Regions from separate parts of the Comamonas sp. UBA7528 genome, predicted to be linked through region 2. Evidence: predicted binding sites of a transcription regulator. Region 2 holds the regulator's gene; each other region holds the start of a gene.

Region 1 (2,198 bases), on a different contig from region 2:
GCCTCGGCATGGACGATGCTGCCGCGGAAGGCGCCACCGCAGCGCCGCCGCCCGAGGAACGCAGCCGCATCCTGGACCTGTTCCGCAACTGATAGAACCCAGGCACAAAAAAACCGCATGCACCACGCATGCGGTTTTTTTATGTCCCACGGACTCTGGGCACCTGACCCAGGCCTTGCACCGGGGTCCCGGAGCCGCAGTCAGCCTTGGGCGGTGAATGCCAGCGCCAGCCCCGACTGCTCGGAGGCATAGGTGCTCAAACGTTCAAAGAACTCACCCGCCCCCTTGGTGTCCTGCCACTGCACACCATCCAGGCGAAAATGGAAGCCGCCGGCCTTAGCCGCCAACCACACTTCGTGCAGTGGTTTTTGCAGATTGATGATGATCTGGCTGCGGTTGGGGAACACCAGTGTCACCATGCCGCCCACGCGCTGGGCGTCGACATCGGCGTCGGAGGTGTCGTTGATGCGGTCGGCAGATTGCTCCACCGCCAGCAACAGCTGTTCCGCACGGTCCAAGAATTCAAGGTCGGTCATTACAATTCGCACATGTTGAGAGCTTCCCAAATTCTAATCAGGACTTTTGTCCTTGCCACCAGTACGGCAGCCCTGTGGGGCTGCGGCCAGCGCGGCCCCTTGTACCTGCCGACCGATCCGGCCGCCGCACAGCGTGCGACCCTGCCCGAAACCCTGAATCCGATGGCAGACACGCCCGGCCAGCCCGCCGCCAAGTAAGGGCTGTGGCCTGGCAGCAATGTCGCCTTGAACCATTTTTGGCGACACCCCTAATGCGGGGAGATACCAACACCCTGGCATCCCCAGAATTGGTGGTACGGGTTCGCTTTTGAGGCACATCAACCGGCACGCCAGGGGTGCGGCATACATTGCCCTCCCCTGTTCCCGACCGGAGTTGCCTCCATGGCTGTCGAGCTTTACCGCGATCCCCAGCATGTCTGCCTGATGTTCACCGACCTGGTGGAAGAAGACGGCCAGGCCGTGCAGTCCAACCAGTTTCTGGTGATCGACCATGGTGTGGGCGCCCTCATCGACCCGGGTGGCAACCTGGCGTTTCACGGGCTGTTTGCCAGCATGGCGCCCCACTTCGCGCCACCGCGGCTGTCGTATCTGCTGGCATCGCATGCCGACCCGGACATCATCGCCTCGCTGGACCAGTGGCTGACCAGCACCCGTGCCATGCTGGTCATCTCGCGCATCTGGGAGCGCTTTGCCCCGCATTTCACCAAGGTGGGACAGACCCAGGATCGCATCATTGCCGTGCCGGACGAAGGCGCCCGCCTGCCGCTGGGCCGCAGCACGCTGTGGCTGGTGCCTGCGCATTTTCTGCATGCAGAGGGCAATTTCCACTTCTACGACCCGGTCAGCCGCATCCTGTTCACCGGCGACCTGGGTGCCTCCATGGTCTCGGGCGCACAGGCCAGCCAGCCCGTGCGCGAACTGGCCGCGCATCTGCCCCACATGGAAGCCTTTCACCGCCGCTACATGGTGTCCAACAAGATCCTGCGCCTGTGGACCGCCATGGCCCGCCAGCTCGACGTGGAGATGCTGGTGCCGCAGCATGGCGCGCCCATCCAAGGGGCCCAGGCCATTGCGGACTTTTATGCATGGCTGGACAGCTTGGCCTGCGGCATTGACCTGATGGATGCCAGTGCCTACCAGCTGCCGCGCGACCGCATCGATCTGACGACCCGCCGCACCATGCCCCCGACACCTGCACCAGCCCCTTCGCTGGCCCGCGGCGACCAGACCACGCCCTGAGCTGCGTTCGGCTATCGGGCTGCCGGCTTGCGCCGCGCCCACACCCGCCAGCCCAGCAGCACCACCAGCAAGCCGCCATACACCGCCACTTCCGCCGTGTCGTTCTTGCCGGTCCGCATCCAGTAGAAATGCAGCAAGGCCAGCAGTCCCGCGCCATACACGATGCGGTGCACACGCTGCCAGCGCGCCCCCCCCAGCCAGCGCAGCACCGCACGCGGCGATGTCAGCGCCAGCACCAGCAACAGCGCGAAGGTGAGCATGCCCACCAGAATGAAGGGGCGCTCCAGCACATCCGCCACGATATCGCGCCACATCCAGTCCTGGTCCAGCCAGGCGTAGCAGGCCAGGTGCAGCACTGCGTAGAAAAAGGCGAACAGCCCCAGCAGGCGGCGCAGCCGCGCCAAGGCGTTCAGATACAGCCAC
Region 2 (2,198 bases):
CCTGGTCCAAGCGCGACGCGGCCCTGGTGCCGCCCGCGCAGGAACTGGGCAAGCTGAGCAATGCCTCCCGCAACAGCTGGCATGCCGCCGTGGGCGCTGCCGCCAAGGGCGAGGCGACCGAATCGCTGCTGCGCCTGGAAATGGCCGCTGACGTGCCCACCCCGGCCGACCAGCTGTCCGCACGCCGTGCACTGCAGCTGCAGCTGCTGACCAACCGCAAGGCCACGGACCCGCGCACCACCTGGGAGCAGGATGTGGCGGCGGTGCTGGCTGCGGAGCGCAGCGACAGTGCGGCCCAGCGCCTGCAAAGCGCGCTCAAGGCTTTGCTGCGCGGCAGCAAGTAAGGCAGGCGCCAGCAGCGCCAGGATGCAGGGTCCTGCGCTGCAACCGCAAAAAGCCAGCCGAACGGCTGGCTTTTTTCATGCCATTTCAGGGTTTATGGGGACGCCGAAGGCAGTGACGCGGCAGAAAGAGGCTCGCACAATGGGGCATCTGCCCGCCACAACAAGGAGAGACCCATGCTGCTGCGTCGCTGGATGTGGATTGCCTGGCCGGCCTTTCTGGCCGCCGGGGTGATGGAGATGCTGGTGTTTGCCGTGGTCGACCCGCTGGAAATGCAGTGGCTGTCGGCCTACATCGAGGTGTCGCGCCTGGGCGTGTGCACGGTGGCCTTCTTTGTGTTCTGGGCCATCATCATGATGGCATCGGCCATGACCAGCCTGCTGGCGCTGTCCCCGCAGGAGCTCAATGGCCCGCAGGCCCGCGTTCCGTCGCTGTGAGCCGGGGGCATCACCCGGCAATGAAAAAAGCCTCCGGACGGAGGCTTTTTGCATGGGGCGGAAGGCGCTTATTCGCACGCGTGCTGGCTGTTGACGATGCGCTTGAGGCCTTCGGTGTCCAGGATGCGCACATGGCGCTGCTTCACTTCGACCAGACCTTCCTCGACAAACTTCGAGAAGGTGCGGCTGACCGTCTCCAACTTCAGGCCCAGGTAGCTGCCGATCTCCTCGCGCGTCATGCGCAGCACCAGCTCGGAAGACGAGAAGCCCCGGGTGTGCAGGCGCTGCACCAGGTTCAACACGAAGGCGGCCAGGCGCTCCTCGGCGCGCATGCTGCCCAGCAGCAGCATCACGCCGTGCTCGCGCACGATCTCGCGGCTCATCACCTTGTGCACATGCGACTGCAGGGCAGTCACTTCGCGCGAAAGCTCTTCCAGGCGGTCGAACGGCATCACGCAGACTTCCGCGTCTTCCAGCGCCACGGCATCGCAGGTGTGGTGGTCGTGCACGATCCCGTCCAGGCCAATGATCTCGCCCGCCATCTGAAAACCTGTCACCTGGTCACGGCCATCTTCCGTGGCCACGCAGGTCTTGAAGAACCCGGTGCGGATGGCATAGAGCGCCGTGAAGTCTTCGCCATTTCGGAACAAGGTGCTGCCCCGTTTGATTTTGCGACGCGTGGCCACAATATCGTCAATACGGTGCAACTGCTGCTCATTCAAGCCTGTGGGCATGCACAGTTCGCGCAGATTGCAGTTGGAGCAGGTGACTTTGATAGGGGGTGGTGTCATGGCACTGACGCCTTGGGCTCCCGCTGAACGGGCCATTGGACGTAACGCTGAAAGGTTATCGGGCTGGGAGGCGAGAGAGGGGGTGCTCAGTTGTGCGAATGATATGAATCAATTGTCTCAGGAATGGTATTTGAATGTCTTGATTTGCATCAAGGCTGATTTTCCCGGGGTGCGGCACAGTGCTGGGCAGCACCTAAGGAATATTCAATGACAGCAGTAACGCCGGAGCTTTTGCGTCGGTACGACGTGCCTGGGCCCCGTTATACCTCTTATCCCACCGCAGATCGCTTTATTGAAGCATTTGGTCAGGATGATTATGTGTTGGCGCTGGAACAGCGTAAGCACCATTCTGCGGCCAAGGCGCTTCCCATGTCACTGTATGTGCATGTGCCTTTTTGTGAGGCCTTGTGCTACTACTGCGCGTGCAACAAGATCATCACCAAGCACCATGAACGTGCGGTGACCTACCTGGAGTACCTGGAAAAAGAGGTCGCTCTGCAGGTGGCGCACTGTGGCAAGGGACAGGCAGTCAGCCAGTTGCATCTGGGTGGCGGCTCGCCGACCTTTCTGTCGGATGCCGAGCTGACCCGGCTGATGGACATGTTGCGCGCGAACTTCGCTTTTGAAG
Region 3 (2,198 bases), on a different contig from region 2:
TTGGGAGTGGTGCACCGCACCATTACTCGGGTGGAATCGGCCGTAGCCGATGGTCTGGCGCAGTTCGGTTCGGCCACCGTGCACGAGGCCATGGGGCGTGTGGGTCTGCTGCAGCCCTATATGCGCCCTATTTACGTCGGGGCGCAGATCTCCGGTACGGCAGTGACGGTGCTGCTGCATCCGGGCGACAACTGGATGATGCATGTGGTGGCAGAACAGATTCAACCCGGCGATATCGTGGTCGCTGCCATGACGGCACCTTGCACCGATGGTTATTTTGGGGACCTGCTGGCGACCAGCTTCCAGGCGCGTGGTGCACGTGGGCTCATCATCGATGCCGGTGTGCGTGACGTGAAGACGCTCACCGCGATGCATTTTCCCGTGTGGAGCAAGGCCATCTCGTCCAAGGGCACGATCAAGGCGACCCTGGGATCGGTCAATATCCCTGTGGTGTGCGCCGGCATGCTGGTGACTCCTGGTGATGTGATCGTGGCCGACGACGATGGCATCGTGTGCGTGCCCGCAGCACGTGCGGCCGCCACATGGGCTGCTGCGGCCCAGCGTGAGGCGAATGAAACGGCCAAGCGTGAACTGCTGGCAACTGGCGTGCTGGGCCTGGATATGTACAAGATGCGCGAGGGTCTGGCACATGCCGGACTGCGCTATATCGATTAGCGCAGTCCGGACGTTTTTTCCAAGGTGGTAGTTTTGGGGCTTTGCGTGGTGGTGCAAAGCCTTTTTTCATGGAGTCACTGCCGGATCAGTGGACGCCGATGCGGCTGGAACTGGGGCTGGAGGGCTGGCATCCCAGTCTTCGCCCCACAGCTCGCTGGGGTGGGGCGTGCGGTCGGAGCCATTGCCGCAGCGCAGATCGGTGGCGGGGCAGTAGAGGTCACAGCCCCAGCACAGGCGTTCAGGGTGGGGCGGGTTGCTGGGGAATTTCTTGGCCATGGTGTCGCTCGCGGCATGGGGAGAATGCCCAGCCAGTATGCGCTGCAGTGGCTGTTGGGTGCTACGGCAAGCGGCAGAAGATTGACTGCTGCTTGCCTTGTATCAAACAGTTCCTGCCTGCAGGCAACGCGCGCACGGCGCCGCACGAGCCTGCCACCGTACCGTGCGAGCGCAATTGGTGACCGTTGGCATGGCCTGGTGCCGCCCCGAGTGGCCGGCGGCACCGCGGGTGCTCAGGCGGCGGTCAGCGCGCCGGGCATGGTCAGCTTGTCGGCGACCAGCAATTGCTGCATCTGGGCCTGGCTCATTACGCCCAGTTCCTCGGCCACGACCCCGATGGGTTTGCCGCTGGCAATAGCGGTTTTGGCAATCTGGGCGGCCCTTTCGTAACCGATCAGCGGGTTCAAGGCGGTCACCAGCGTCACCGAAGAGGCAATGCGTTCGTCCAGCACGCGGCGGTTGGCGACGATGCCTTCCACGCAGTTGACCTGTAGTGTGTGGCAGGCATGGGCCAGGTGTTGAAGGCTTTTGTGCAGGGCCCAGGCCATCAGCGGCTCGAAGGCGTTGAGTTGCAGTTGGCCGGCTTCGGCGGCCATCGTGATGGCGACGTCGTTGCCAATCACTTCGAAGCACACCTGGTTCATCACTTCCGGAATCACGGGGTTGACCTTGCCCGGCATGATCGACGACCCGGCCTGGCGCGCGGGCAGCTGAATGTCGCCCACGCCGGCCTGGGGGCCGGAGGACAGCAGGCGCAGGTCGTTGCTGATCTTGGACAGCTTGACGGCAATGCGCTTCAGGATGCCGGAGATGTCGGCAAAGGCACCGGTGTCGCAGGTGGCGGCGATCATGTCGGCGGCCTTGACCACGGGCACACCCGAGAATTCGGCCAGCTTCGGGATGACCACGTCGACATAGCCCACGGGGGCGTTCAGGCCGGTACCGATGGCGGTGCCGCCCATGTTGATCTCGCACACCAGGGTGGCGGATTCGCGCAGGCGCTTTTCATCGTCGGCAATCATAGAGACGAAGGCGTTGAATTCCTGGCCCAGTGTCATGGGCACGGCGTCCTGCAGCTGGGTGCGGCCGATCTTCAGCACATCCTTGAATTCCACGGCCTTGTCCTGAAAGGCGCCGCGCAGTGCGGCCAGAGCCGCCAGCAGCTCCTGGATGCCGAACCAGGTGGCCAGCTTGACGGCGGTGGGGTAGGAGTCATTGGTGGACTGCGAGGCATTGACGTGGTCGTT
Region 4 (2,198 bases), on a different contig from region 2:
AGTCCATGGAAGCCCTCAACGCCTACCTGCGCCCGGCGCGGACCTTTCCCGGTCAAGGCGATTTCATCAATGTGAAGGAAATGCTGGAAGTCGACCGCGACTACGCCAAGGAAATGGCGGCCACCTTCCTGGAAAACGTGAAGCTGAACGACGCCGACAAGAAGGCCCTGGAGCCGGCCGCCGTGCAACTGTTCGCCAACGTGCGCGATTCGCAAAAGCGCATCACCTGCACCATGGGCCAGCCCCAGAAGGTCACCGAAGGCGTGCATGCCGAGATGCTGGCCGTCAACGTGCCGTTCAAGTGCCTGGCGCCCAACCCGCCGGAAAAGGTCGTGGCCTTCCTGCAGCGCGCAGGCGCTGCCAAGTGGGACCTGGCCCAGTACCGTGAAAACGTGCAGACCCTGGCCAAGGGTTTCGAAGCCGCGCCGCTGACCCAGGTCTGGGAAGCCGAGTTCCCGCTGGCCACCGAGAAGAAAAAAAAGCCGCTGGTGTGGCAGAACAACTTCCCGCGTGAAACCATCGACGTCACGCCGCTGCAGTACTGATCAGCATTCGGCGGACCTGCACCCCTGCCGGTGGCCCCGCCACCGATGCGGTGCAGACCGCTACCGTGACCCTCGACCCCGGTGGGGCGGCGGTGTGCCATCGCCCGTCCCCCGCCGGTGCCAGCGGCACCCGCACACAAGCGCCCCTCGGGGCGCTTTTTCTTTGCCTGCATGCAGCGCAGGGTGACAGCCACATGAAACCGGCGTTAACCCTGTTGCTGTCCGGGTGAATTGATGGAAATCAACGCCGCAGTGTTTCACTCGACTACCTGAGCCAGCGTGGAAGTTGTTTTGCAGAAACCCTAGCATCTGCATAAATTTCAGTAAATACTGAAAATTCAGAAACACATGAAATCGACTGACTTCGATCAAACGGCAGGCGCACCAGCAGGCACACCCCAGGCTTCACGCCTGCGTGCCGACCGCGGCACCGCGTGGTCGGTGCTGGCGTCGCTGCTGTGGCTGCCCCAGGCGGCATTGCTGGCAGCCGCCGTGCAGTGGATTGCCGAAGGGCGGTCTGCTGAAGTCGGGCGTCTGGCACTGGGCCTGCTGGTGCTGGGGGTGGCCAAGGCGGTCTGCGACGGCCGTGGCATGCGGCTGAGCTTTGATGCCGCCCGCACCCAGCTGCAAACGCTGCGTGCCCAGGTGGTGCAGCAACTGGCCGGCAGCTCGCCGCTGGACACGCAGCGCGTGCCGTCCGGGCAGGCCGCCAGCGCGGTGGCCGAACAGGCCGAAGCCATCGTGCCCTGGCTGTCGCGTTACCAGACGGCCATGTGGCGCACGACCGTGGTGCCACTGGTGCTGCTGCTGGCCGTGGCCTGGCAGTCCTGGGTGGCGGCCCTGATCCTGCTGGTGGCCGCGCCGCTGATCCCCGTGTTCATGGCCATCGTGGGCTGGCGTGCCCAGGCCGCCAGCGAGGCGCACATGGTGCAGCTGGGCCAGATGAACGCCTTTTTGCTGGACCGCCTGCGGGGCCTGACCACGCTGCGTGCCCTGGGCGCGGTGGATGCCACCGCACAGCGCCTGCGCGCCCATGCTGAATCGCTGCGCCAGCGCACCATGCGCGTGCTGCGCATCGCCTTTCTGTCCTCTGCCGTGCTGGAGCTGTTTTCCGCGCTGGGCGTGGCCATGGTCGCCGTGTATGTGGGCTTTCACCTGCTGGGTTATCTGGAGTTCGGCACCTGGCATGGGCGGCTGAGCCTGGGCGAAGCCCTGTTCGTGCTGCTGCTGGCACCGGCTTTCTTTGATCCGCTGCGCGAACTCTCCGCCGTCTGGCATGACCGCGCCGCCGGCACCGCCGCGCTGCAGACCCTGCAGCACATGGCCCGCAGTGCCCAGCCTCTGCCGGGCGCGCTGGCGGAAGCACCCTCCCCGGTGGATGCCGCCCCGGCCCGCGTGACCCTGCAGGCACTGAAACTGCCCCTGTCGGCGGCCGCCACGCCGCTAGTGCCGGTGGATGCAGACATCCAGCCGGGCGAGCATGTGGCCCTGTGGGGTGCCAGCGGCAGCGGCAAATCGCTGCTGCTGGCCCAGATCGCCGGCCTGTTGCCCATAGACCAAGGGCAGGTGCTGGTCGATGGCCTGCCCATGGCCGATGCTTCGGCACCGGCGCTGCGCCGCCGCATGGCCTGGATGGGCCAGCACCCGCATGTG

Evidence for each region. Region 2 encodes FNR, which switches genes on or off when oxygen is low (the NO sensors DNR and NnrR bind a similar motif). Its sites were predicted from a motif close to TTGATNNNNATCAA; they were not measured.
Region 1: B3349_RS16110 (oxygen-binding di-iron domain-containing protein) is a predicted target of FNR. The motif match lies at 844-857, and genes of this name have one in related genera.
Region 3: B3349_RS06130 (DUF3079 domain-containing protein) is a predicted target of FNR. The motif match lies at 1,044-1,057, and genes of this name have one in related genera.
Region 4: cydD (thiol reductant ABC exporter subunit CydD) is a predicted target of FNR. The motif match lies at 777-790, and genes of this name have one in related genera.

Annotation. Positions count from the first base shown of each region.
Region 1 is NZ_DLMU01000014.1:83,501-85,698, reverse strand. Features, by position in the region: gene B3349_RS16125 (penicillin-binding protein 1A) at 1-92, shown strand, start outside; gene cyaY (iron donor protein CyaY) at 201-536, opposite strand; gene lptM (LPS translocon maturation chaperone LptM) at 549-734, shown strand; gene B3349_RS16110 (oxygen-binding di-iron domain-containing protein) at 918-1,775, shown strand; gene msrQ (protein-methionine-sulfoxide reductase heme-binding subunit MsrQ) at 1,787-2,198, opposite strand, start outside.
Region 2 is NZ_DLMU01000001.1:274,938-277,135, reverse strand. Features, by position in the region: gene B3349_RS01265 (DUF349 domain-containing protein) at 1-344, shown strand, start outside; gene B3349_RS01260 (hypothetical protein) at 519-779, shown strand; gene B3349_RS01255 (fumarate/nitrate reduction transcriptional regulator Fnr) at 848-1,570, opposite strand; gene hemN (oxygen-independent coproporphyrinogen III oxidase) at 1,778-2,198, shown strand, end outside.
Region 3 is NZ_DLMU01000005.1:62,277-64,474, reverse strand. Features, by position in the region: gene ligK (4-carboxy-4-hydroxy-2-oxoadipate aldolase/oxaloacetate decarboxylase) at 1-675, shown strand, start outside; gene B3349_RS06130 (DUF3079 domain-containing protein) at 742-951, opposite strand; gene B3349_RS06125 (aspartate ammonia-lyase) at 1,185-2,198, opposite strand, start outside.
Region 4 is NZ_DLMU01000007.1:48,480-50,677, reverse strand. Features, by position in the region: gene B3349_RS08910 (hypothetical protein) at 1-545, shown strand, start outside; gene cydD (thiol reductant ABC exporter subunit CydD) at 894-2,198, shown strand, end outside.